DNA from 3 places in the Halomonas sp. ND22Bw genome. Region 1 is predicted to be linked to each of the others. Evidence: predicted binding sites of a transcription regulator. Region 1 holds the regulator's gene; each other region holds the start of a gene.
The links. Region 1 encodes FNR, which switches genes on or off when oxygen is low (the NO sensors DNR and NnrR bind a similar motif). Its sites were predicted from a motif close to TTGATNTANATCAA; they were not measured.
Positions count from the first base shown of each region.

Region 2: a site for FNR is predicted at 4,268-4,281, ahead of clpB (ATP-dependent chaperone ClpB). Genes of this name have one in related genera too.
Region 3: a site for FNR is predicted at 5,625-5,638, ahead of yegQ (tRNA 5-hydroxyuridine modification protein YegQ). Genes of this name have one in related genera too.

Region 1 is NZ_PXWD01000002.1:325,960-333,213, forward strand. Features, by position in the region: gene CVH10_RS04350 (putative nucleotidyltransferase substrate binding domain-containing protein) at 275-2,101, shown strand; gene CVH10_RS04355 (DNA polymerase III subunit epsilon) at 2,143-2,763, shown strand; gene ttcA (tRNA 2-thiocytidine(32) synthetase TtcA) at 2,850-3,764, shown strand; gene fnr (fumarate/nitrate reduction transcriptional regulator Fnr) at 3,889-4,632, opposite strand; gene CVH10_RS04370 (hypothetical protein) at 4,702-5,670, opposite strand; gene CVH10_RS04375 (sulfite exporter TauE/SafE family protein) at 5,759-6,481, opposite strand; gene ccoS (cbb3-type cytochrome oxidase assembly protein CcoS) at 6,478-6,720, opposite strand; gene CVH10_RS04385 (heavy metal translocating P-type ATPase) at 6,717-7,254, opposite strand, start outside.
Region 2 is NZ_PXWD01000010.1:6,602-13,855, forward strand. Features, by position in the region: gene CVH10_RS12850 (sugar porter family MFS transporter) at 1-1,456, shown strand, start outside; gene clpB (ATP-dependent chaperone ClpB) at 1,555-4,137, opposite strand; gene CVH10_RS12860 (hypothetical protein) at 4,326-5,153, opposite strand; gene CVH10_RS12865 (DNA repair ATPase) at 5,232-7,254, opposite strand, start outside.
Region 3 is NZ_PXWD01000001.1:393,908-401,161, forward strand. Features, by position in the region: gene CVH10_RS01885 (hypothetical protein) at 1-393, shown strand, start outside; gene CVH10_RS01890 (hypothetical protein) at 397-930, shown strand; gene CVH10_RS01895 (MFS transporter) at 917-2,140, shown strand; gene CVH10_RS01900 (asparaginase) at 2,218-3,270, shown strand; gene CVH10_RS01905 (DUF2789 domain-containing protein) at 3,379-3,615, shown strand; gene CVH10_RS01910 (SRPBCC family protein) at 3,706-4,116, opposite strand; gene yegQ (tRNA 5-hydroxyuridine modification protein YegQ) at 4,197-5,564, opposite strand; gene queC (7-cyano-7-deazaguanine synthase QueC) at 5,765-6,532, shown strand; gene queE (7-carboxy-7-deazaguanine synthase) at 6,525-7,166, shown strand; gene CVH10_RS01930 (6-carboxytetrahydropterin synthase) at 7,166-7,254, shown strand, end outside.

The DNA of each region.
Region 1 (7,254 bases):
CCCATGTCCGAATGATGACTCGGCATCCGGTCTCGGCATAACGTCATGACGCATGAGGTCACGGTCGTGGGCTATGACTTTGGTATAAAGCCGAGATTCGTCGGGTCGGCCTGCGGCGGAATACCTAACACCATGGTCTAGATTCTGGTCGCGAGAGGGGGTTGCTACTCTGGACCCGAGCCCTGCTGTCCCCGGTTCTTCGTCTCGCGCGTGGCCCATGCCCCGTTCGGTGCGCGATCCGGGGCGGCGATTCCCGGCACGAGGACCCGCTTCCATGGTCGATGTCGATCTCTCCGACGCCCCCTTCAGCCTGCTCGACGAGGCCGGGCGGGAGCGCGTGCGCGGCGGGCTCGACCTGGCCTACTTCGATCGCGACGAGATCATCCTCGAGGCGGGGCAGCCCGGCGAGAACGTCTTCCTCATTCACAAGGGCGAGGTCGCCGAGCTGGACACCACCCAGCCCGGCGAGCGCCAGCGCATCGGCCACTACACCGGCGGCGACCTGTTCGGTGCCATCAGCATTCTCAATGGCCAGAGTCGCTATCGCTTCCGTGCCGAGCAGGAATCGCTGTGCTACCTGCTGCCCCGGGCGCTGTTTCTCGAGCTGTGCGATGCCTATCCGGCCTTCGATGCCTTCTTCCGCCAGCGTCTCGCCGACAAGGCGCGGCTGCTGACCGAGCAGCGCGCGGCCGGCGGGGTGACCATGGCCGGCTTCATGCTGGCGCGGGCCCAGGACTGCATGCGCCCGCCGCGCTGCCTGGGCGGCGAGACCACCATCGCCGAGGCGGTGCGTCTGCTGCATGACGAGGCGGTCGACAGCCTGCTGGTGCAGGGCGAGGCCGGGCCGGGCATGGTCACCAAGACCGACCTGCTCGACGCCCTGGTGCTCGAGGGGCTCGGCCAGGAGACACCGCTGTCGTCGCTGGCCGGGGGGGAGCTGATCACCGCCCGGCCCGATCAGTATCTGTTCGAGGTGCTGGTGCTGATGACCCGCCGGCGCATCGAGCGCGTGGTGATCGTCGAGGACGAGGCGCCGGTGGGCGTGGTGGAGCTGACCGACGTGCTCAGCTACTTCTCCAGCCGCAGCCACGTGGTCAGCCTGCAGGTCGAGCAGGCCGGCGACCTGGAGCAGTTGGCCTCCGCCAGCCGCCGTACCGCCGAGCTCGCCGGTGCGCTGATGGCTCAGGGCGTGAAGCTGCGCTTCGCCATGGGGCTGCTGGCCGCGCTCAACGGTCGCATCATCCACAAGGCCTGGGACTTCTCGATGCCCGAGCCCCTGAGGCGCGACAGCTGCCTGATGGTGATGGGCAGCGAGGGGCGCGGCGAGCAGATGCTCAAGACCGACCAGGACAACGGCCTGATCCTCGACGACGACTTGGCGTGGCCGGACTGCATGGAGCGCATGGCCGAGTTCACCGAGACCCTGGTCTCGCTCGGCTACCCGCGCTGCCCCGGCAACATCATGGTCTCCAACCCGGACTGGGTGGGCACCGAGCGCCAGTGGAAGGCGCGCATCGCGCGCTGGGTCGAGGCCCGCGACGGCGACAGCCTGATGAAGCTGGCGATCATGCTCGACGCTCATGCGGTGGCCGGCAATCCGGCACTGCTCGAGCGGGTGAGGGAGACGCTGTTCGAGGCGGCCTCCCGTGACGAGCTGCTGCTCTCCTACTTCGCCCGGCCGGTGATGCGCTTCTCCACGCCGCTGACCCTGTTCGGCTCGCTGAAGAAGCCCCAGCACGGCATCGACATCAAGAAGGGCGGCATCTTTCCCATCGTGCATGGCGTGCGGGTCATGGCGCTGGAGCGCGGCATCCTCGCCACCGGCACCCTGGATCGCCTCGATGCCCTGGCCGCCGACGGGCGGCTCGAGGAGCGCTTCGCCGAAGACCTGGGGGAGGCGCTGTCGCTGTTCACCCAGCTGCGCCTCGAGCAGCAGCTGGCGCGGCTGGAGGGCGACGGCGGCGACGAGAACGGCGAGCCGGACCGGGTCGTGGTCCAGTCGCTGTCGTCGCTGGAGCGTGACCTGCTGCGCGAGGCGCTGCACATCGTCAAGGACTTCAAGCAGCGGATTTCCCATCGTTATCACCTCGAATACACCTGAGGTGGCCGGCCGCCGCCTCGCGACACGACAAGGACATCGACATGCTCAAGACCCTGCGCCGCCTGGTCGACCGCCACCGCCACGCCCATGGCCAGTATGGCTGGCTGTTCCGCCCCTATACGGGGGAGGAGCTGGTGGCGCTGGCCGTGCAGTCGACCGGCGGCGACGTGCGCAGCGCCGAGCCGCTGGCGATCGCCGCGGTGCGCCTGCGCGGCGATCGGGTGCTGACCAGCGAGTCGCTGGAGCTGCGGCTGGCGCGCCCGGAAGGCGTGGACGCCGAGGTGCTGCGGCGTCACGGCCTGCGCGGCATCGATCTCGACGACGGCGTGACGCTCGACCAGGCCCTGGCGCGGCTGCTCGACTTCGTCGGCAATCGCCCGCTGGTCGGCTGGCGGCTGGATCGCGACCTGGCGTTGCTGAACCGCCCGCTGCGCGCCCGATTCGGCTTCGACCTGCCCAATGCCGGCATCGACCTGGTCCAGCGTTACCAGCGTTACCATCATCATTCGCGGCTCGAGGTGGCGCCGGCCTTCGAGCGGGTCGCCGCGCAGCTCGAGGTGCCGCTGATGGGGCGCCACAGCGTGCTGGGCACCGCCGTGACCACGGCCCTGATGCACCTGCGGCTGGACCGCGACGCGCTGCTCGAGCGCCGCAGCGGCTGAGCGCGCGCCACGTCGCCAGCCTGGCGGCAGGGTGGTAGGATAGGCGCCCTTTCCCTTTCCCCGATTGCCCTGGCAGCGCCCCGACCATGCAAGATGCCGTGACCTTCGATCCCCGTCCCGCCGATGAGGCCGCTTCGGCCGAGCCGTCGACCCCGTCCGCCGAGGCGCCCGACGCCAAGGCCAAGCGCGAGTTCAACAAGCTGCAGAAGCGTCTGCGGCGCCAGGTCGGCAACGCCATCATCGACTTCGACATGATCCGCGAGGGCGACAAGGTGATGGTGTGCCTGTCCGGCGGCAAGGACAGCTACACCATGCTGGAGATCCTGCGGAATCTGCAGCGCAACGCGCCGGTGAACTTCTCGCTGGTGGCGGTGAACCTCGACCAGAAGCAGCCCGGCTTCCCCGAGCATGTGCTGCCCGAGTACCTGGATGGGCTCGGCGTCGATTACCATATCCTCGAGCGCGACACCTACTCGGTGGTCAAGGAGAAGACCCCGGAAGGCAAGACCACCTGCGCGCTGTGCTCGCGGCTGCGCCGCGGCTCCCTCTATGGCTATGCCGAGGAGATCGGTGCCACCAAGATCGCGCTCGGTCATCATCGCGAGGACATCCTCGAGACGCTGTTCCTCAACATGTTCTTCGGCGGCAGCCTCAAGTCGATGCCGCCCAAGCTGCTCTCCGACGACGGCAAGAATATCGTCATCCGCCCGCTGGCCTACTGCCGCGAGGCCGACATCGCCGAGTTCTCGGAGCGCATGGCCTTCCCGATCATCCCCTGCAACCTGTGCGGCTCGCAGCCCAACCTGCAGCGCCAGGTGGTCAAGGAAATGCTGGCCGAGTGGGAGGCCAAGCATCCCGGCCGCCTGGAGAGCATGTTCAAGGCGGTGACCAACGTCGCCCCCTCGCAGCTGGCCGACCGCGAGCTGTTCGACTTCGCCGGTCTGGAGGAGAAGCAGGCGAAGATGCAGGCCGACCGCATCGATCTGCACCAGGAGCGATAAGCGGGAAGCTTGGAGCGCGGCACTTCGTGCCGGGAGAGGGAAGAACCCAACAAAGACCGCCCCCATGTGCTGCCGGCCATGGGGGCGGTGCGTTTTCCGGCTTCCCGCTCGCGGCGAAGGCGCGTCAGCGGCAGCCCTCTTCCTCGGCCAGCTCGGCCAGGGCGTCCAGGTCGAGGATGTTCACCTCGCGGCCGGAGACGGCCACCAGGCCCTGCTGCTGGAAGCGGCCCAGGATGCGGCTGACGGTTTCCACGGCCAGCCCCAGGTAGTTGCCGATGTCGGCCCGGGACATGGAGAGCCGGAAGCTGTAGGCGGAGTAGCCGCGGCGCCGGAAGCGGTCGGAGAGGCTGGCGAAGAAGGTGGCCAGCCGCTGGTCGGCGGTCTTGCGCGACAGCAGGCGCATCATGCGGCGGTCGTCGCGCATTTCCTTGCTCATGCTGCGGTAGAGCTGGGCGCGCAGCTCCGGCAGGCTTTCCGACAGGGCATCCAGGCGATCGAAGGGGATCTCGCACACGGTGGTGGTCTCGAGCGCGATGACCGAGCCGGGATAGGTCGACTCGTCGATGCCGTCCAGCCCCACCAGTTCGCTGGGCAGATAGAAGTTGGTCAGCTGATCCATGCCGCCGCCTTCGCTGGTGATCTGCTTGAGGCTGCCGGAGCGAACCGCATAGACGCTGGTGAAGGGGCTGCCCTGACGGAACAGCGACTCGCCCTTCTTGAGCGGCGGACGGCGGCGGATGATGGCATCGAACTGATCGATGTCCTCGAGTTCGAGGGCCAGGGGCAGGCACAGGGAACTCAGGCTGCAGGTCCGGCAGCGGGTCTCGTGCAGCAGTGAGCGGCGCCTGCCGGCTGCGATATCGGGCATGCTGTCCTCCTTGATCGGGGCTTGCCTCCCCCATTATGGCGGATAGCACCCGCCCGGGCATAGCATCCCTTAGCCGTGTCCTGTGCCCGAACGGCGGCAGCGCGACCAGTGCCCCGATGCGGTGGCCAGTCGCCCCTCATCCAGCGCCGCGGCATAGTCCTCGGCCGAGCCGGCGTTGCAGGCCACGGCGTCGGGCAGCCGCGAGATGGCACCGGGGCCAAGCCCCAGCCGGTCGCGGGCCTGCTCGCGTCGCGTCTGCGCCCGGGCGTCCTCCAGCGCGGCGCCGTGGCGGGCGTAGAACCCGCCTCCCAGCGACCGATAGCCGTTTCCGGCCAGGCGGTCCTCGATCCGAGCCAGCAGTGTCGCCGGCAGCGTCGACTCGCCTTCCTGCCAGGCGGGGTCCGGGCGCAGCGAGAGGCGTGGCGGCGTCATGGCCATCAGCGTGGCGAGCGCCGCGGCGGCCTCCTGCTCGGGCGTCGCCGGCGGCACGATCAGCACCAGGTTCAGCGAGTGCCAGCCCATGCGAACGGTCTCGTCGAGCAGCGGCTCGATGCGTGACTGCAGCCGCGTCAGGGCTTCCGGGCGGTCGGCCCTCGGCAGGCGCATGACCAGCTTCAGGCGGTTGAAGCCCAGTGCTTCCAGATGGCGCAGGGTGAGAAGATCCGTGGCACGGGGATCGAGTTCGACGGTGAAGTCGCGCCAATGTCCCGATTCGAAGGGAAAGCGCGAGGCCAGCCGATCGACCAGCCCGCTCATCCGCGACAGGCTCAGCCAGGGGGGCAGGCTGCCGCCCCAGTGCAGGGCCTCGAGCCGTCGATCGGGGGCGAGGCAGCGTCGCACCAGCACCATCTCGCGATCCAGTCGGGCCAGGTCGACTTCGAACGGGTCCATGCCCTTGGCGTGATCGACGCGCGCGTCGCCATCGTGGCGCAGCGGCAGGCGCAGATGCAGCGACAGGGGACGGGCGTCGGCGTTGCTGGCGGCCAGCGCCGCGGCGTAGTCGTCGGCGCCGAAGTCGGAAGGAGCGGTGACGGGCATGGCAGGATTCCGGGAGTGCATGCCATCAGGCTAGCGGTCGCGGAAGCGGGCGGTGTTGCGCTGGGTCAAGCGCGACGGCGAAAGCGGTTCAGTGCTGCCCGGCGTGACCGGCCTCATGGGGCATCGCGCCCGGCCACAGCCCCCACAGCTGCCACAGGGCGAAGCCGATGATCGTCAGTGCCGCCAGGGTGCGGGTGGCCGGGTGGCGGATCAGGCCGCCCAGCCGACGCGCGGCCAGGCCGGTGGCCAGCAGCGCCGGCAGGGTGCCGAGTCCGAAGGCGCCCATCAGCGCCGCGCCGCGCAGCGGATCGGCGCTGGCCAGGCTCCAGGTCAGCATCGAGTAGACCAGTCCGCAGGGCAGCCAGCCCCAGACGGCGCCCAGGGCCATCGCCTGGGGCACCGTCACGACCGGCATCAGTCGCCGTCCGAGGGGCTCCAGGCGGCGCCACAGGCGCTTGCCGAGGGCCTCCAGCCTCAGCAGCCCCTTCCACCAGTCGGCGATGTAGAGCGCCATCAGGATCAGCATCGTCGCGGCCAGCACCTGCAGCGCCAGGCGCACCCCGGGGGCCAGCCCGACCAGGGTGCCGAGCCCGGCGGCCAGGGCGCCCGCGAGCACGTAGCTGGCGATGCGCCCCAGGTTGTAGCCCAGCAGCAGGCCGCCGAGCCGGGCCGGATGGCGCAGGCTGGGCGGCACGGCGAAACTCAGGGCGCTCATGATGCCGCCGCACATGCCGATGCAGTGGGCGCCGCCGAGCAGGCCGAAGACGAAGGCCGCGGCCAGCGGTGGCAGGTCGAGTCCGGTGGGGTTCATCGGGCGTCCTTGTCGCTGTCCTTGTCCCGGGTTCGGTCACGGTCGGGGGCGGCGTTCGGCTCGCCCGCATCGTGCGCTGGGCCTGGCCCTTGCGGCGGGTCGTCATCGTCGAACAGGATGCGATGCGCCGGGCCTTCCAGGTCCTCGAACTGGTCGTGGCGCACGGCCCAGAAGAAGGCCCAGACGGCCAGGCCGAGCAGGATCAGCGACAGCGGTATCAGCAGGTAGAGAATGCTCATGATGCCTCCCGGGCGAGGGTATGCTCGGCGCGCCGCTGGCGGGCCAGCCTCAGGGCATTGGCGACCACCACCAGCGAACTCGCCGACATGCCCAGCGCCGCCAGCCAGGGGGGCACCCAGCCCAGCGCCGCCGGGGGCAGGGCCAGCAGGTTGTAGGCCAGCGCCCAGCCCAGGTTCTGGCGGATGATGCGCCGCGTGGCGCGGCCGACGTCGAGCGCTTCGACCAGCCGCCCGAGATGGGGGCCGAGCAGCACGGCGTCGGCCCGGGTGCGGGCCAGGTCGGTGGCCGCGTTCATGGCGAAGGCGATGTCGGCGCCGGCCAGCACCGGGATGTCGTTGATGCCGTCGCCGACCATGGCCACCCGCTGGCCCTCGGCCTGGCAGTCGCGCAGCCGAGCGAGCTTGTCCTCGGGGCTCGCGCCGGCGCGCCACTCGGCGATGCCCAGTCGCTCGGCCAGCGCCCGGGTGGGCCCCTCGGCGTCGCCGGACAGCAGTTCCACCGCGATGCCTCGCGCCGCCAGGGCGGCGACGGTG
Region 2 (7,254 bases), on a different contig from region 1:
CCTCGTCACGCCGGCGAGGCGACGCCCGCAAGATGAATCGATTCACCCACATTCAGAACACCGCCTCACCGAGGAGACGCCCATGTCACGCATCGTGCAGTGGTCCATCACCGTGGCCCTGGCCGGCTTCCTGTTCGGCTTCGACACCGCGGTCATCTCGGGCGCCGACCAGCCCATCCAGACGCTCTGGGGGCTCAGCGACCTCCAGCACGGCCTGCTGATCATGTCCATGGCCCTGTGGGGCACCGTGATCGGCGCCATCGGCGGCAACTGGCCGACCGACCGCCTGGGCCGCCGCGCCACCCTGCTGCTGATCGGCATGCTCTACCTGGTGTCCGCGATCGGCTCGGCGCTGGCCACCGATCCCTACTGGTTCTCGCTGTTCCGCCTGCTGGGCGGCATCGGCGTCGGCATCTCCTCGGTGGCCGCCCCGACCTACATCTCCGAGATCGCCCCGGCCAAGCACCGCGGCACCCTGGTCGCGCTGTACCAGTTCAACGTGGTGTTCGGCATCCTGATGGCCTTCATCTCCAACTACGTGGTGGGTGGGCTGTTCGAGACCAACGCCTGGCGCTGGATGCTCGGCATCGAGATCGTGCCGGCGCTGCTCTACACCCTGCTGATCAGCCGGGTGCCGCGCAGCCCGCGCTGGCTGATCCTGCATCGCGGCGACACCCAGGGCGCCCGCGAGGTGCTGCTGCGCCTCGACCCCGCCGCCGACGTCGACGCCCAGATCGCCGAGATCCAGGCCGCCGAGGACAGCGAGGAGCGCGCCCACGCCGGCTTCTTCTCCGGCCGCTACCGGCTGCCGATCCTGCTGGCCTTCCTGATCGCCTTCTTCAACCAGCTCTCGGGCATCAACTTCATCATCTACTATGCCCCGCGGGTGCTCGAGGCCGCCGAGCTCGGCGCCAACACCGCCCTGCTATCCACCGCCGGCATCGGTCTGGTCAACCTGGTGTTCACCATGCTCGGCATGGCGCTGATCGATCGCCTGGGTCGGCGTACCCTGCTCTACATCGGCTCGGCCGGCTATCTGGTCTCGCTGGTGCTGATCTCGCGCGCCTTCTTCAGCGGCGAGCTCGGCGGGCTGGACGTGCCGCTGCTGCTGGGCCTGTTCATCGCCGCCCACGCCATGAGCCAGGGGGCGATCATCTGGGTGTTCATCTCCGAGGTGTTCCCCAACCACGTGCGCGCCCGCGGCCAGTCGTTCGGCAGCTCGGTGCACTGGGTGTGCGCGGCGCTGATCGCGCTGCTGATGCCGTGGGTGCTCGGCACCTTCAGCGGCGGCCCGGTGTTCGCCTTCTTCGCCGTGATGATGGCGCTGCAGCTGGTGTTCGTGATGTTCCTGATGCCGGAGACCAAGGGCGTCTCCCTCGAGGAGCTGCAGAAGCGCCTGGTGCGCGAACCGCAGGGCAAGCGCGAGGCCTCGAGCGCCGCCGCCCAGCGCGCCTGAGACGACGCAGCCTCCCCGCCGTCGAGCAGGCGGCCCGGCAAAAGAAAACCGCCCGCGCCTTTCGGCGCGGGCGGTCTCGTTTCAGGGCGTGTAACGCCTCAGCTCTGGAACACCAGGCGGTCGCCCTCGGCCTCGACGCGAATGACATCGCCCGGCGAGAACGCCCCGGCCAGCAGGTCCTGGGCCAGCGGATTCTCGAGGCGGTTCTGGATCGCCCGCTTCAGCGGCCGCGCGCCGAACACCGGATCGAAGCCGACCTCGGCCAGCTGCGCCATGGCCGCGTCGGAGACCTCGAGCGACAGGTCGTGCTCGGCCAGCCGCCCGCGCAGGCGCTCGAGCTGGATGGCGGCGATGGCCTGGATCTGCTCCTGACGCAGGGCGTGGAACACCACCACCTCGTCGATGCGGTTGATCAGCTCGGGGCGGAAGTGGGTGCCGACCACGTCCATCACCGCGGACTTCATCTGCGCGTAGCCGCTGTCGTCGCCGCCCATGCCCTGGATGATCTCGGAGCCGAGGTTGGAGGTCATCACGATCACGGTGTTGCGGAAGTCCACCGTGCGGCCCTGGCCGTCGGTCAGGCGACCGTCCTCGAGCACCTGCAGCAGGATGTTGAAGACGTCGGCGTGGGCCTTCTCGACCTCGTCGAGCAGCAGCACCGAGTAGGGCTTGCGGCGCACCGCCTCGGTCAGGTAGCCGCCCTCCTCGTAGCCGACGTAGCCGGGGGGCGCGCCGATCAGCCGGGCCACGGAGTGCTTCTCCATGAACTCGGACATGTCGATGCGCACCATGGCTTCCTCGGTGTCGAACAGGAAACCGGCCAGCGACTTGCACAGCTCGGTCTTGCCCACCCCGGTCGGGCCGAGGAACAGGAAGGAGCCGTTGGGGCGGTTCGGGTCGGCGAGCCCGGCCCGGGAGCGGCGCACGGCGTTGGCCACCGCAGTCACCGCCTCGTCCTGGCCGATGACCCGCTCGTGCAGCGCCTCCTCCATGCGCAGCAGCTTGTCGCGCTCGCCCTCGAGCATCTTGGACACCGGAATGCCGGTCCAGCGCGACACCACCTCGGCGATCTCCTCCTCGGTGACGTTGGAGCGCAGCAGCTGGTGCTTGGCGGTATCGGCCTCGGCGTCACTGGACTCGGCGATCTTCTGCTCGAGCTCGGGAATCACCCCGTACTGCAGCTCGGACATCCGCCCCAGGTCGCCCTGACGGCGCGCCTGCTCGAGGTCGATGCGGGCCCGGTCGAGCTCGTCCTTGAACTGGGCCGCGCCCTGGATGCTGGCCTTCTCGGCCTTCCAGATCTCGTCGAGATCGGCGTACTCGCGCTCGAGCTCCTCGATCTGCTCCTCGAGGCTGTCGAGGCGCTTCCTGGAGGCCTCGTCGGTCTCCTTCTTGAGGTGTTCACGCTCCATCTTGAGCTGGATCAGCCGGCGGTCGAGGCGGTCCATCTCCTCGGGCTTGGAGTCGAGCTCCATGCGGATCCGCGAGCAGGCCTCATCGATCAGGTCGATGGCCTTGTCCGGAAGCTGGCGGTCGGTGATGTAGCGGGTCGACAGCTTGGCCGCGGCGATGATGGCGCCGTCGGTGATATCGACGCCGTGGTGCACCTCGTAGCGCTCCTTGAGGCCGCGCAGGATGGCCACGGTGTCTTCCTCGCTCGGCTCGTCGACCAGCACCTTCTGGAAGCGGCGCTCCAGGGCGGCGTCCTTCTCGATGTGCTGACGGTACTCGTCGAGGGTGGTGGCGCCCACGCAGTGCAGCTCGCCGCGCGCCAGCGCCGGCTTGAGCATGTTGCCGGCGTCCATGGCGCCCTCGGCCTTGCCGGCACCGACCATGGTGTGCAGCTCGTCGATGAACAGGATGATCCGGCCCTCCTCCTGGGCCAGCTCCTTGAGCACCGCCTTGAGACGCTCCTCGAACTCGCCGCGGAACTTGGCCCCGGCCAGCAGCGCGCCCATGTCCAGCGACAGCACGCGCTTGTCCTTGAGGCCCTCGGGCACCTCGCCGTCGACGATGCGCTGGGCCAGGCCCTCGACGATGGCGGTCTTGCCGACGCCGGGCTCGCCGATCAGCACCGGGTTGTTCTTGGTCCGGCGCTGCAGCACCTGCACGGTGCGGCGGATCTCGTCGTCGCGGCCGATCACCGGGTCGAGCTTGCCGCTGGACGCCCGCTCGGTGAGGTCCAGGGTGTACTTCTCCAGCGCCTCGCGGCTCTCCTCGGCGTTGGGATCACTGACCTTCTCGCCGCCGCGCACGCTGTCGATGGCGGTCTCCAGCGCCTTGCGGCTCACACCCGCCTGGCCGAGCAGCTTGCTCACCGCATGGCGCATCTCCAGCGCGGCCAGCAGCACCAGCTCGCTGGCGATGTACTGGTCGCCGCGCTTCTGGGCCTCGCGGTCGGTGAGGTTGAACAGCTTCATCAAGTCGCGGGACGGCTGCACCTCACCGTCGAAATCGCCGACCTTGGGCAGGTCGTCGAGATGGCCGACCAGGCCGTCGCGCAGCCTGGCGGCGTCGCCGCCGGCCTTCTGCACCAGCGCCTTGACGCCAGTATCGCTGGCATCGAGCAGCGCCAGCAGCAGGTGGCCGGGCTCGAGCTGGTTATGACCGTGGCCCACGGCCAGCGACTGGGCATCGGCCACGGCGTTCTGCAGCTTGGCGGTGAACTTGTCGATTCGCATAGCGTTTCCTCCGTCGGGGTAGCGGCGCGATTCGGACGCGCCGCCTGTCCCAATGTCATGAGTCTTGACATCTTAAGTGGCGTCAGGATGGCCGGCTTTCAAGTCGGCCGCCGGAGGAAACGCCGGAGGGTTGATATGGGTCAAGCCCGCGCCCGCGAGGCGTCGGTGCCGGCCAGCATCGTGTCGATTCAGGACACCGCCCAGGCGATCAATCCGATGCCCAGCAGGATCACACCCCATCGCGCCAGTAACACGAGGACCCGCGTATCGTGGTCCACATCGCTCGATGCGGAGGCGGAGGACGTCGCCGCCTCCTCGGGAACCGACGCGTCCTGCGCCAAGGCGACGTAGTCCGGTATGGCCTCATCCCACTGATCGAACAGAGCGGCATCGCAAGGCGCCAGCTGGTCGCGAAGCACCTCTTCGCCGCCTTCGGGCTTGTGCAGCACGGCGGCACCGGCATCGTGGACGACCCACAGACCGTCGAGGTCACCGCTGATGCCATCGGGCCCCACGGAAAACCGTTCCCAGACTTGTGCCAGTCGCTTGGCATGCTTTTCCAGCGGCGTCCGGACCGGTTTGTCCGTGACCAACGAGCAGCGCACCCGCATGGCCCCCTCGTCCGGCGTCTCGACCAGCGCGGAATGCGCAAAGAACGACAGCGCAGTTTGATCGAGCATGAACTCCGAGCCGATCAGACCGATATGAGTCACGCCGTTGTAGAGACAATCCCGACACAGCTTGAACAGCGAGAAGGCATGGACCTCGAACTCGTGTGTCGCGCCTCCCGATTCGAGCATTCGCTCGACGCTGGCCCGATCGCATGCGGCTATCGCAAACGGCGTGTCCGGCTCATCGTGCTGAATGTACGGCAAGCGGCATCCGGTATCGGGGTGCACCATCACCGGCACGAAGACCTCCCTATCCCGCCAATGTCGCAACAAGCCAAGCAGGTCACCGTCTTCAAGCATCCCCGTCAGCTCATCGAAGGGGTTATCCAGTTGCTGAGATTCCAAGATATGCGTCCTTTCCCTTGAACGTTTCCTACGCCTCGCACCACCCGCATCACGCACGACCCGACATCGGGCACGGCGTTACAAGGAGGCGGGGCGCTCCAGCGCCTCGACGATCATCGACAGCTGCCGCACCACCTTGGTGCCGGTATCCTCATCCCCGCCGGCTCGCAGGCGTCGCCGGAACTCGGCGCAGATGCCTTCCCAGCGCTCTCGCTCCTCGTCGCTCAGTCTGCCGCGCAACGCCTTGAGCTTGAGTAGGTTCTCCTCGGCTCCCTGGGTCAGCAGCTGGGCCTCGCCGAGGTAGTGATCGTCGATCAACGCCTCGACTTCGGCCTCGCTCATCGCCGGCGAGAGGCCTTCGACCAGCTTGTTCATGTTCCGGTAGCTGCCCTGGAGCCGGAAGACCGGTTCCTCGCGATAGGCATCGTCCTGGGCACAGGCCTCGATGTAGGCCTGATTGATCCGCATCACGACATCGCGCACGTGATACATGCGCGTGATGAGTTCGACGATGTCCTGTCGCTCGGCGGCACTGTAGTCATGCTCGAAGTCGCTGCTCGCCACCTCCTTGCCCTGGGCGAGATCCATGAAGAGATAGACATCGCCCATGCCGTGGTTGACCAGCGGTGCGAGCAGAGGATGCGCCGCGAGACTGTTCTCGATGTACGACATGGCGAACAGCTCTTGGGTGCCGCTCAGCACATCGCCGAGATTGTAGATATCGGCGCGGTTGGCCAGCATGTCGGGCACCCTGAAGGTCTCTCCCTGCTCGGTATAGGGATTGCCCGCCATCACCACGCCGAAACGCTTGCCCCGCAGGTCGTAGGTCCGCGACTGGCCCCGCCAGACGCCATCGATGCGGCGACTGCCGTCACACAGCGAGATGAACTTCTGCAGGAACTCGGGATGGGTGTGCTGGATATCATCGAGGTAGAGCATGACGTTGTTGCCCATTTCCAGCGCCAGGTTGAGCTTCTCCAGCTCGGCCCGGGCGGTGGAATGGGGCGCCTGCTCGGGATCCAGCGCGATCACGTCATGCCCAAGGCTCGGGCAGTTGATCTTCATGAACACCAGCCCGAGACGATGCGCCACATACTCCATCAGCGTGGTCTTGCCGTAGCCGGGCGGCGAGATGAGCATCAGCATGCCCATCAGATCGCTGCGTCGGGCATCCCCCACCGTTCCCATCTGCTTGGCCAGGTTGTCGCCGATGAGCGGCAGATAGCTCTCGGTGATCAGCTGGTTGCGCACGAAGGAGGTGAGCGGCTTGGGCTGGTATTCCTCGAGTCTCAAGTGGCCACGCTGGCGCTCGAGCAGCTCGTGACGCAAGGCCTGAAGGCGCTCCCAACCCGGCACCACCTCATGATGATGCCGATGGAGACGATGCTCGAAATCGTCGAGCTGTAACTTCAGGTAGCGCTGTTCGATGCGGGGATGATCGCCCAGCAGGCCCTCGACCTCGACCGACAGTCGAACGTCCCGCTCTTCCCAGCGGATACGCTCATCGGCCTCCACGATGGCCATGGCCTCGGGCAGATAATGGCGCTCGTGGCTGGCGGCCGCCTTGTCATGCCAGGCCTCGAGCCAGCGCTGGATGGTCAGCCAGCGCTCCACCGGACGTGCCGCCAGGGCGGTTCGCAGGCGCTCGAACTCGGGCCGATGCGAATCCCTGCCGAGCGCCTCCTGGAAGGCCCTGGCCATGCGCATGCCATAGCCACTGGCCTCGAATGCCTCGCCTTCGGCGGCCAGCTGCTCGACCAGATAGCCGGCCGCCGCCTCGATGTCGGCTTCCTCCATCGCCCAGGCCTCGACCAGGGCAAACCGCGCCAGCGAGGCCCGAACCCCGGCGACCAGATCATCCTTCAGCCGGTCGGAGCCCATCGAGCGCGCGAGGATGCCCGCACTGATGCATTGGGCATGCAGCACGTCGGCCGTGAGTGCGCCCTCCGCCCCTGACCAGCTTTCCCGCTCCAGCCACCAGGCCACGGCCAGGGCACGCGCCCAGGGGCCATGACGCAATCCGCCGGCGGCCTTCCTGACGGGCTGCAGGGCGCCCAGGATCCGTGCCGCATCATGATCGTGCACGCCCTTCTCGTAGCCC
Region 3 (7,254 bases), on a different contig from region 1:
GTCTCGGCCCAGCGCACCACCGAAGCCTACCGCAGCATGGCCGACAAGGCCGCGACCCAGGGGGCCTGCTATCGCACCCTCTTCCAGCGTGAGCTCGAATCGGGGGAGCGGCTGGCCTGCGAGGGCTGGCTGTTCGTGCGCCGGGTCCTCGCCGAGGGCGGCGCCACCCGGGTACGCGCCGCCCTGCTGCCGAGCTTCACCCTGACCGACGGCACCCTGCCACCGGCAGAGGCCGGCGTCGAATCCATCACGCTGGAGATCTTCGACCAGCTGCTGGTCGATCGCGGCCTGGCCAGCATGGCGCGGGTCGATCGCATCGATGCCAGCGGCGACAGCCACTTCATCACCCTGATCGACAGTGTGAGAGGCGACCTGCGTCAACATATGAGCTGAACCATGTGGAAGCGACTGTTCGGCAAGCCCCCGATTCACGTCTGGGTCATCAAGCAGGTCGACGGCGACCTGCTGCACCTGTGCGGCGAGGGCAGGATCACTCCCGAGGGCAAGCGGGCCCGTGACGACATGCTCAGCGCCCTGAAGCGGGGCGAGTACCAGGGCCCCGTGGAAATGATCGACAACGGCCTGGTGCTCAACGCCCGTCTGTTCGCGGCCCTGCTGCCGGACGACGCCTTCCGGCTCGACGCCGACGGCATCGCCCACTGGCAGGGCCAGCGGTGGCACGTCTCCAAGGTTCCCCAGCGCTGCTGGACCTACGACGGGCCGCTGGTCGCGCACACCATGACCCACGGCGACTTCGATCTGGTCAGCAGCGAGGACGTCAGCGGCATCCGCCAGCGTGCCACCAGCGACGCCCAGTCCGACGGGCGGCACCTGCAGTTCGGCGCGGCCGACGAGCTCGAGGGCGAGGCCGAATTCGCCGCACGCTGGCAGCGCCGTCGACAGACGGAGGGGCCGGATGGCGATCACTGACGGCGCGCGCCAACGGGCCGCGCCTTCCCCCCTGGCATTCATCGCCCTGATGGTGCTGGTCGGGCTCAACCTGCGGCCGGCACTATCGTCACTGGCCCCACTGCTCCCTCGCATCGAAGCCGACAGCGGCCTGCCGGTGCTGGCCATCGGCGCCCTGACCACCCTGCCCGTGCTCTGCCTCGGACTCTTCGCCCCCATGGCGCCCTGGCTGTCAGGACGCCTGGGCCCCGAGCGCACCCTGTCGCTGGCCTTGCTGATCCTGGCCGTCGGCCTCGCCCTGCGCGGTCTGGCCGCACCGGCATGGCTGTTCGGCGGCACCCTGCTGGTGGGCGCCGCCATCGGCGTCGCCGGCACGCTGCTGCCCGGGCTGGTCAAGCGAGAACTTCCCGACAGCGCCGACCTGATGACCGGTGTCTACACCATGGCGCTGTGCCTGGGAGGCGCCCTGGGTGCCGGCCTCAGCATCCCCCTGGCCGAGACGCTGGGCGGCTGGGCGCCGGCGCTCACCAGCTGGGCGGCGCTTGCGGCGATCAGCCTGATCGCCTGGCAGACGCTGATGCCGGCATCCCCGCCACCGCGGACGCAAACCTCGGCCCGCGGCGATACCGGCGCGCTGCTGCGCCAGCCACTGGCCTGGCAGGTCACCCTCTACATGGGCTGTCAGTCCTCGCTGGCCTACATCGTCTTCGGCTGGCTGCCGACCCTGCTGGTGGAACGCGGCTACGACGATGCCGAGGCCGGCTGGATGACCGGCGCCTCGGTGATGCTGCAGCTGGGCGCGGCGCTGTCGGCCCCCTGGCTGGCCCGCCTCGGCCGCGACCAGCGACCGGCGCTGATGCTGGTGCTGAGCCTGATCGCCGGCGGTTTCTGGGTACTGCTGCAGGGGCCGATCGAGTGGCGCTGGGCCGGCGTGGCGCTGCTCGGCTTCGGCCAGGGCGGCGGCTTCAGCCTGGCGCTGTCGCTCATCGTGCTGCGCACCGCGGATGCCCGACTGGCCGGCAAGCTCTCCGGCATGGTGCAGGGCGTGGGCTACGCCCTGGCCTCGCTGGGCCCGCTGGGCATCGGCGTGATGCTCGAGCTAGACCTGGGGCTGCCTGGCATCACCCTGGCGTTGACGGCCGTGACTGCCGCCGCCATGGTCTTCGCCCTGCTGGCCGGGCGCGATCGTCGCCTGGCCAGCGAAGAGACCGGCCACCTCGTGGTGCGCTGATCCCGCCCCGCCCCAGACCCTCTTGTCTGCCGGCGCCGGCGCCCTATCATGGTGGGCGTCTTCCGCCTGGAGCTCCCATGACGTCAACCGCTTCTTCCCTGCTGGTGATCTACACCGGTGGCACGTTCGGCATGGTGGACAGTCCCGACGGACTGATCCCCGGCCACGACATCGAGTCGCGCCTGCGGCGCGCCCTGGCGACCCTGCCCCCGGCGCGCCAGGCCGGACTGGCCGACTTCCGACTCATCGCCACGCCGACGCCCATCGACTCGAGCGCCGCCACCCCCGCGGACTGGCAGCGCCTGGCCGGGCTGATCGCCGAACACTACGCCGATCATGCCGGCATCGTGGTGATCCACGGCACCGATACGCTGGCCTGGACCGCCGCCAGCCTGGCCTATCAGCTGCAAGGGCTGGACCGCCCGGTGGTGATCACCGGCGCCATGCAGCCGCTGGAAGCGCCCGGCAGCGATGCGCTGACCAACGTCGAGGCGGCGCTGCGCTTCGCCGCCGATCCGCGGCTGCAGGAGGTGGCGATCTGCTTCGCCGGCCGCCTGCTGCGCGGCGCACGCAGCCGCAAGTGGCAGGCTCGCGAGGCCGACGCCTTCGTCAGCCCCAACCACCCGCCGCTCGGCGAATGGGTCGACGACGACGCCGTGCTCTACCCCGGCCGCGGCCTGGAGCGTGCCCAGCGCGGCGCGCCACGCTTCGAACTGCCCGACTATGCGCCGCTGGCCGCCGGCGCGGTGCCGCGCATCGTGCTGTGGCCGGGGCTCGCCGCCTGGCAGCTCGAGACCTGGCTGCTGGACGATCGCGTCAAGGGCGCGCTGCTGGAGGTCTGGGGCGGCGGCAACGTGCCCGACGATCCGCGCCTGGCCGGCGTACTGGCCCAGGCCGTCGGCGAGGGCAAGCTGCTCGCCGCCATCAGCCAGTGCCCCCACGGGGCGGTGGCCATCGGCCACTACGCCGCCGGTCAGGCGCTGTCCGATGCCGGCGTGCTGTCCGGCGACGACATGACGCCGGAAGCCGCCGTGGCCAAGCTGGTCCACCTGCTGGCCCAGCCGCTCCCCGATGAGGAACGGCGCCGGCGCTTCCTGACCCCGCTGGTCGGCGAGCGTGCCGCCCCCTGAGGCGGAACGGAGGAGCGAGCGTTGAAGACGCCTCGACCGCACCATCGCCATGACGGGGCCCGAACGGCTAGAGTGGAGACACACGTCCGCCCGCACAGGTGCCCTGTCATGGAACATCCCGATCATCCGTTCAGCGAACTCTTCGAACAGCTCGGCCTGGCCTCGGAGCCGGCGGCCATCCAGCGCTTCATCGAGCGCCACTCGCCGCTGCCCGAGAACGTGGAACTGCCCGACGCGCCCTGCTGGAACGAAGGCCAGGCGGAGTTCCTGCGCGAGGCGCTCGAAGCCGACGCCGACTGGGCCGAGGTGGTCGACCATCTCAATGCCTCGCTGCGCAAGGGCTGAGCAGACAGCGCCGGAAAGTGCCTGGAACAAAGCGACGCCACCAAACGAGAACGCCGCCCGGATGGGCGGCGTTCCCGCTTTCGGATCACGCTATAGTCTGGCCGCGACGCGGTCGAGAATCTGCTGGCTGACGCGATTGACCAACGGTGTCACCGCGCGCTTGACCGCCTTTTCGACCAGCCGGTTATGAATCTCGTACTCCAGGGTCAGCGCCACCTCGGTGCCTTCGGGCACCGGCGTGAGCCGATAGCGGCCTCGGTTCCACACCCCGCTGAGCGATTCCCAGGCCAGCACCTCGGGCGGCTGATGCTCGGTGATCGCCACCTCGAAGGTCCAGTCCATGCGCACCGCGTGCACGTGCCAGCGATAACGCCCCTCGCCCAGCGGCTCGATGCGCTCGATCAGGTCCGAATAGTCGACGAAGTCCTCGACCCGCTCGAGCAGGGCGAAGACACGCTCGGGCGGCGCCTCGAGAATGGCGCGATGTTCGATGGTGGCCATGCCGATTCCTTGTGCTGTGGGCCTGTGCTGCCGTGTCAGCTTCACCGAAGGTCCCGGGTGGTGTCCAGCCCGGCACGGCCTCAGGCGAGGTCGCGCATCAGCAGGGCGAACTCGATGCGTTCCGGCGCGATGGCCTCGCCCGGCACCGGGATGCGCACCACGTGGCCCGATCCCGGGGCCACGCCCACCGCTTCGCCGCGCTTGTTCTCGATGCGTTCGAGGGCGAAGCGACGGTTGCCGCCGGGCAGCATCAGCTCCATGCCGTCACCGACCTCGAAGCGGTTCTTGACGTCGATATCCAGCACCCCGCGATCGGGATCGTAGCCCAGCACCTCGCCGACGAACTGCTGGTGCACGCCCACCGAATGGCCGAGCTCGTAATTCTGATACTCGTCGTGGACATGGCGGCGATAGAAGCCTTCCGTGTAGCCGCGGTTGGCCAGGTTCTCGAGCTCGTCCATCAGGCGCATGTCGAAGGGCCGACCGGCCATGGCGTCGTCGATGGCGCGGCGATAGACCTGGGCCGTGCGCGCCACGTAGTAGGGCGACTTGGTGCGTCCCTCGATCTTCAGCGAGGTCACGCCCATCTCGGCGAGCCTCGGGACGTGCTGGACGGCGCGCAGGTCCTTGGAGTTCATGATGTAGGTGCCGTGCTCGTCCTCGTACATCGGCATCGGCTCGCCCGGCCGCGAGCGGTCCTCGATCAACGCCGACAGCGTGTCCTGGCCCTCCCTGCCGCCGGCGGAGGCGATCATGCCGCCGTCCTGACGCGGGGCCCAGATGCCGCTGGCGGCGTGGGCCGGCACCAGGTCGCCGGTCTCGTCCTCGGCGGCCGCCACGGTGTGGTACTTCCAGCGACAGGCGTTGGTGCAGGTGCCCTGGTTCGGGTCGCGGCGGTTGAAGTATCCGGAGAGCAGGCAGCGCCCGGAGTAGGCGATGCACAGCGCGCCGTGCACGAAGGTCTCGATCTCGAGGTCGGGGCACTCGGCGCGGATCTGGCCGATCTCCTCCAGCGACAGCTCGCGGGACAGGATGACGCGGCGGATGCCCTGCTGCTGCCAGAACCTCGCCGCCGCATAGTTGACGACGTTGGACTGCACCGACAGGTGGATCACCTGATCGGGCCAGCGCTCGCGGATCATCATGATCAGCCCGGGATCCGACATGATCAGGGCGTCGGGGCCGGCCTCGATCACCGGCTCCATGTCGCGCAGGTAGGTCCTGAGTTTGCTGTTGTGCGGCGCGATGTTGGAGGCCACATAGAACGCCTTGCCCCGCTCGTGGGCATAGGCGATGCCCTCGTGCAGGTTGTCGATCCTGAAATCGTTGTTGCGCACGCGCAGCGAGTAGCGCGGCAGGCCGGCATAGACCGCATCGGCGCCGTAGGCGAAGGCGTAGCGCATGTTCTTGACGGTGCCGGCGGGCGACAGCAGTTCGGGGGCTTCCATGAGGCTCACATCACCGGTGGCAAAGGGGCGAAGTCTAGCAACGTCGCCTGTCCACGCTGAATGACATGGATCAGCGTCCTTGGCGCCTGTCCCGTTGGTCAAGTACACTGTGCGCCCCTGCCGGACCGGACCCCGGCCAAGGTCCCGCCGCGCCCGTGACGCGCGCCGGGCAGACAAATTCTCCGCCCCACAGGTATCCCATGTCAGAATCCGCCGCACCGGCCACCGTGGTGATCTACTCCGGTGGCATGGACTCCTTTACCGTGCTGCATCGCGCCCTGCGCGAAGGCCGCGAGGTCCACGCCCTGTCCTTCGACTACGGCCAGCGTCATGCCCGCGAGCTCGAGGTCGCCCGCGAGGTCTGCCGCGAGCTGGGCGTGCCCCACCAGGTGGTCGACATCACCGCCATCCATGGCCTGATCGACGCCTCGGCGCTCACCGACGCCAGCCAGGCGCTGCCCGACGCCGACTACGCCGAGGCCAACCTCAAGGCCACCGTGGTCCCCAACCGCAACATGATCCTGCTGTCGCTGGCGATCGCCAAGGCGGTCAACATCGGCGCCGACCGGGTCGACTACGGCGCCCATGGCGGCGATCACGTGCTCTACCCGGACTGCCGCCCCGAATTCGTCGAGGCCATGAACGACGTCGCCGGCATCGCCAACTTCGAGCCGGTGACCCTGCATGCGCCCTATCTGCGCACCGACAAGGGCGAGATCCTCGCCGAGGGCCTGGCCATGGGGCTGGACTACGGCAAGACCTGGACCTGCTACCGTGGTGAAGCCCTGGCCTGCGGGCGCTGCGGCAGCTGCCGGGAACGGCTGGCGGCCTTCGCCGCCAACGGCGCCATCGACCCCATCGCCTATGACACCACCGGCGACGAAGCGGCCACCTCTTCACAGCGGCCCGATGCCGCCGCCTCTTCTCAGCGGCCCGATGCCGCCGCCGAAGGGACCGACCATGTATAGCGTCAAGGAAGCCTTCTACTCGCTGCAGGGCGAAGGCGGCCAGGCCGGCCGCGCCAGCGTGTTCTGCCGCTTCAGCGGCTGCAATCTGTGGTCCGGCCGCGAGGCCGATCGCGCCGCCGCGGCCTGCCGCTTCTGCGATACCGACATCCGCGGCACCGACGGCCAGCACGGCGGACGCTTCCATGATGCCGAGGCCCTGGTCGATCACCTGACCGCGCTGTGGCCGGATGCCCCGGGCACCGCCACGCCCCAGGTGATCTTCACCGGCGGCGAGCCGCTGCTGCAGCTCGACGAGGCGCTGATCGCCGCCATGCACGAGCGCGGCTTCGACGTCGCCGTGGAGACCAACGGCACCCTGCCGGCCCCGCCGGGCATCGACTGGCTGTGCGTCAGCCCCAAGGGCGAGAGCGTGCTGGCCCAGACCTCCGGCGACGAGCTCAAGCTGGTCTACCCGCAGAGCGACGCCCCGCCCGAGCGCTTCACCGCCCTGGACTTCCATCACTTCTTCCTGCAGCCGATGGACACCGCGGCGGTCGGCGGCGGTGACGTCACGGCCGAGACCGTGGCCTACTGCCTGAGCCATCCCCAGTGGCGGCTCTCGCTGCAGACCCACAAGATCACGGGAATCGACTGATGACGCTGTTCGTCAACCGCCTCACCCATCTCGACGCCTCGCTGTGGTGCCCCGAACGCGGGCTGATCGGCGCCAGCTGGCGGGTCGA